2 regions of the Lactiplantibacillus brownii genome follow, and region 1 is predicted to be linked to the other one. Evidence: a T-box and tRNA genes for the amino acid it is inferred to sense, from the RefSeq annotation. Region 1 holds a T-box; the other holds one or more tRNA genes.
The links. A T-box is a leader RNA that pairs with one kind of tRNA and senses whether it is charged. The one in region 1 lies ahead of trpS (tryptophan--tRNA ligase), so its partner is inferred to be a tRNA-Trp.
Positions count from the first base shown of each region.

Region 2: it has a tRNA-Trp gene. The T-box ahead of trpS (tryptophan--tRNA ligase) is inferred to sense a tRNA for this amino acid. The anticodon was not compared.

Region 1 is NZ_JAVCWF010000001.1:455,113-457,567, reverse strand. Features, by position in the region: gene trpS (tryptophan--tRNA ligase) at 125-1,147, opposite strand; T-box leader at 1,277-1,468, opposite strand; gene RA086_RS01785 (carbon-nitrogen family hydrolase) at 1,917-2,455, opposite strand, start outside.
Region 2 is NZ_JAVCWF010000001.1:1,169,716-1,172,170, reverse strand. Features, by position in the region: gene RA086_RS05210 (nucleoside/nucleotide kinase family protein) at 134-679, opposite strand; tRNA gene RA086_RS05205 (tRNA-Leu) at 810-894, opposite strand; tRNA gene RA086_RS05200 (tRNA-Cys) at 947-1,017, opposite strand; tRNA gene RA086_RS05195 (tRNA-Gln) at 1,038-1,109, opposite strand; tRNA gene RA086_RS05190 (tRNA-His) at 1,117-1,189, opposite strand; tRNA gene RA086_RS05185 (tRNA-Trp) at 1,195-1,268, opposite strand; tRNA gene RA086_RS05180 (tRNA-Tyr) at 1,277-1,359, opposite strand; tRNA gene RA086_RS05175 (tRNA-Phe) at 1,365-1,437, opposite strand; tRNA gene RA086_RS05170 (tRNA-Val) at 1,494-1,566, opposite strand; tRNA gene RA086_RS05165 (tRNA-Glu) at 1,571-1,643, opposite strand; tRNA gene RA086_RS05160 (tRNA-Ser) at 1,662-1,751, opposite strand; tRNA gene RA086_RS05155 (tRNA-Asn) at 1,769-1,841, opposite strand; rRNA gene rrf (5S ribosomal RNA) at 1,848-1,964, opposite strand; rRNA gene RA086_RS05145 (23S ribosomal RNA) at 2,037-2,455, opposite strand, start outside.

The DNA.
Region 1 (2,455 bases):
ATCATCTGTAATCATTTTTTTATTTTGATTCGATGTCGGAATAGATCAGCACGTTTGTGATGGTGCAGACCTGTAGCCAAAAAAATAAGTCTGAGAATTACTCCCAGGCTTACTTTGTCGTCACTTATTTTTGATCAAAATAGTTAATTCCAATCGCCGCTTGCATTTCACGCCAAGTTTGATCTGCGACCACGTTAGCTTTAGCCGTACCAGCCTTTAAAATACCCATCACTTGGGCTGGGTCAGCTTCATAAATCGCACGTCGTTCCCGAATTGGCCGTAATACGGCGTCCAAGACTTCGATTAAGTAACGTTTGATCTTCACATCACCCAAACCACCATGTTGATATTGGGCCTTTAAATCTGCAATCTTGGCGGTATCCTCACCAAAGATATCTAAATAAGTGAAGACCGTATTGCCTTCAATCTTACCAGGATCTTCAACGTGGATATGGTCGGGATCAGTATACATGGACATGACTTTCTTTTGAACCGTGTCCGCGTCATCCGCCAAATAGATCGCGTTGCCAAGCGATTTACTCATTTTGGCATTCCCATCTAAACCAGGAATTCGACCTAAGCCTTTTGGTGGAAAGTACCCTTCTGGTTCAACTAAAACATCTTGTTGGTAAGTCCGGTTGAAACTCCGCACAATTTCACGCGTTTGTTCCAACATTGGTTCTTGGTCATCGCCCACTGGCACCGTTGTTGCTTTAAATGCCGTAATATCAGCTGCCTGACTGACCGGATAAACAAAGAAGCCTGCTGGTACACTTTCGCCAAACGCCTTTTGCTTAATTTCGGTTTTAACGGTAGGATTCCGGTTCAAACGAGCAACTGTGACCAAATTCAGGAATTGATTCATCATATCCGTCAAAGCTGAAATTTGTGATTGAACTAAAATCGTTGATTTTTCAGGATTAATACCAACGGCCAAATAATCCATTGCGACTTGTAATAAACTCTTGCGAATCTTTTCAGGATCATGCGCGTTATCCGTTAAAGCTTGGTTATCCGCAATCATAATATATGAGTCATAATCGCCAGTGTTTTGCAGCGCCACCCGATTACGTAATGACCCCACATAATGCCCAATGTGCAATTGTCCAGTTGGTCGATCCCCTGTTAGTAGAACTTTTTTTGTCATGTTTAAAACATCCTTTCATAATTGAAACGTTACTTGTCATTATGGCTAGCGCCTAAGTGCAGAATTGCCGCAACGTGTTCGGTAACACTGTGAGCTAACAAAAAAACGCCCCATTGACTAACTCTAGTCAATTAGGACGCATTACCGTGGTACCACCTAAATTGCAGAAAAATTTTTCTGCCACTCATTACACCGATAAGGGTGGGTTCCCGGTTCTCACCAAATCTCCAAAAAGCCAATTCAATTGTCCGTCCTAGCTTTCAGCGGTTGCTAGGTCTCTGTCATTGGACGCCTTACTTTTCTTTTCTTCAACGATTAATTACATTCAGTGTAAGCGTTACGCCCGCGCCTGTCAAAATAAATTCGAAGGAACTAAACTAGTGTGGTGTAGCTATCATATCTATAAGTATCCAACTAGCCTGCCGTTCCGGTTGGTCTGGACTGATGCTGGAACGTGGTGGCCACGTTTGTGAGCCAAAGGGCGGTCTGCTTTTCCTAAGCTGGAAGCCCACCAGCAAAGGAAAATTTCACCACTGAGCATCATCCAGCCCGCCCTGCACTAATCAGTAATTCTAATATTAATTGGTTTTTCGTTGGATTTATCAATGTTTCTTTTTTAAATCACTATTTAACGTGCTGGTCAGCGGAGACAGACAATTAATGAGCGACTTTAATAAATATAGTGGCTACGATGCACTAACAAAGAATTGTTTGGGTAACTGGTACTCACTTTTGATTCTGAAAAGTTCATTGACTGAACCTCAGTTTTCTATTGATACAGTTCCGGTCGACGATCCGCAAATACCGGCATACTGCCTCGAACCTGCGTTACTTGGGCTAAATCTAACTTAGCAGTCACAATTTGAGGATGAGACCCTGCTTCAGCAATAATTTGACCTAAGGGATCAATCACTAACGATTGCCCACCAAAATTATTGTCTGGATCACTGCCGACACGATTGACTGCCACCACAAAAGCTTGATTTTCAATAGCGCGCGCCTGTAGCAAGATTCGCCATTGTGGCAGTCGTATAGTAGGCCATTCCGCGCTGACAAAAATCACCTCAGGCCCCTGAGCGGCTTGTGTTCGCAGCCATTCTGGAAAACGAATATCATAACAAATAGCGCCCATCGCCGGATGCCCATCAATTGGAAAAATATTGGGCGTCTTGCCAGCGGTGATATACCGATCTTCGCCCATCAATCCAAACCGATGCACTTTATCATAGCAACTAATCAACTCACCCTGCCGGTTCAACACTAACATCTCATTATAATAAGCGCCGTCACGCTCAACTGCGACTGAGC
Region 2 (2,455 bases), 710 kb from region 1:
ACATTGGACAACGGTTACATTTTCTTAAAAGCACGGTCGCCTACTCGATTTATTTGTATGCGCCAACTATGACAATTAACAGACACTTCAGACAGCTATTCAGCTTACTTTCCCCTGTCTAGTGCATGGATTCCTAAATGACATTAAAGCCTTTTAGCTGAGTAATTTGTTCCGCTGTGCTAGCAGTGCCATCCAAGACATAATCAGCTGTAGCTGAGACAAGCTGGTCATGTGCTAAAAACAGTGGTCGAACCTCATTCAAATACGTTCTCGTCCAAGTCATAATCTCGTTTTGACTACTTTCGGAAAAGTCTCTGATTAATCGTCTGGCAAATGCAATATCTAGTGGCGTTCGTAAATAGATGACCGTCTCTATATAAGGTCTTAACACAGCATGAACATAGCCAAATGGAAAATCAATCAAAATAACGCTAAACTGATTAGTCTCCATCGCTAATACTAAGTCTGTCATTAACGCTGTAATATCATATTGATTGACCGCTTCATGAAAATTCGCCACCATTTGATTGACGGTTGGCGCAGACGGTAATGCATCAATACTATAATCATCAAACGACAGGACACAGACATTATCAATGCATTGGCTTAAAGCAGTCACCAATGTCGTCTTCCCGCCTGCTGTGACCCCACTAATCACGATAACTTTTGTTTTACTCATATCGATACCGACCTCCTCTTACGATCTCCAATCATCTAGCAAAAAATTAAATAATTATCGATGATCCTTTAAAATAGTTTTTTTGTAAAAAAAAAGTAGTAACGTAATAAATACGTTACTACTACAATGATACCGGCGATCGGGGTCGAACCGATACTCCCTCAACGGGAACTGGATTTTGAGTCCAGCGCGTCTGCCAATTCCGCCACGCCGGCATAATAAAGAATTGGACTTATTGCTGATTAGGTTACTATTCCCATCAGGAAAAGGTGGTAACCGGATTTGAACCGGTGATGAAGGTTTTGCAGACCTCTGCCTTACCACTTGGCTATACCACCATCATTTTGCCCAACCCAAATTGGGTTAGCTGGATTCGAACCAGCGCATGATGGAGTCAAAGTCCATTGCCTTACCACTTGGCTATAACCCAATCAAAGGGCGGTATGTGGGAATCGAACCCACGCGTGCCGGAGCCACAATCCGGTGCGTTAACCACTTCGCCAATACCGCCATCATGGCAGGGATAGTAGGAGTTGAACCCACATCGATGGTTTTGGAGACCATTGTTCTACCATTGAACTATATCCCTATGAAAAATGGAGGGGAGTGGATTCGAACCACCGAACCCGAAGGAGCGGATTTACAGTCCGCCGCGTTTAGCCAGACTTCGCTACCCCTCCATAAATGGCGCGGGACGGAATCGAACCGCCGACACATGGAGCTTCAATCCATTGCTCTACCGACTGAGCTACCGAGCCAAAATCTTTCATGATGAAGTTTATTAAATTTTTCTGATGAATGAAATCTCATCATATGGAGGATACAGGGCTCGAACCTGTGACCCTCTGCTTGTAAGGCAGACGCTCTCCCAACTGAGCTAATCCTCCATGATGACCCCTACGGGATTCGAACCCATGTTACTGCCGTGAAAGGGCAGTGTCTTAAACCACTTGACCAAGGGGTCATATAGTATCTAACTTAACGGAGAGTAAGGGATTCGAACCCTTGAAACAGGTATAACCCGTTTACAGCATTTCCAATGCTGCTCCTTCAGCCACTCGGACAACTCTCCATGGCTTACGTAGATAACTCCGACAGGCGGGCTCGAACCGTCGACATCTTGATTAACAGTCAAGCGCTCTACCAACTGAGCTATGTCGGAATATTCGCATGGCAACGTCCTACCCTCGCAGGGAGCGATCCCCCAACTACTCTCGGCGCTAAGAAGCTTAACTTCTGTGTTCGACATGGGAACAGGTGTATCCTTCTTGCCATCGTCGCCACACTATTGAGAACTTGTGCCCTCAAAACTAGCTAATATCAAATAATTTCTCCTATGAACCTGAACACCAATTGCTTGGTTAAGTCCTCGACCGATTAGTATTAGTCCGCTTCACACGTCACCGTGCTGCCACTTCTAACCTATCTACCTGATCATCTTTCAGGGGTCTTACTTCCATATAGGAATGGGAAATCTCATCTCGAGGTCTGTTTCACACTTAGATGCTTTCAGCGTTTATCAGATCCATACGTAGCTACCCAGCGATGCGCCTGGCGGCACAACTGGTACACCAGAGGTATGTCCATCCCGGTCCTCTCGTACTAAGGACAGCTCCTCTCAAATTTCCTACGCCCGCGACGGATAGGGACCGAACTGTCTCACGACGTTCTGAACCCAGCTCGCGTACCGCTTTAATGGGCGAACAGCCCAACCCTTGGGACCGACTACAGCCCCAGGATGCGATGAGCCGACATCGAGGTGCCAAACCTCCCCGT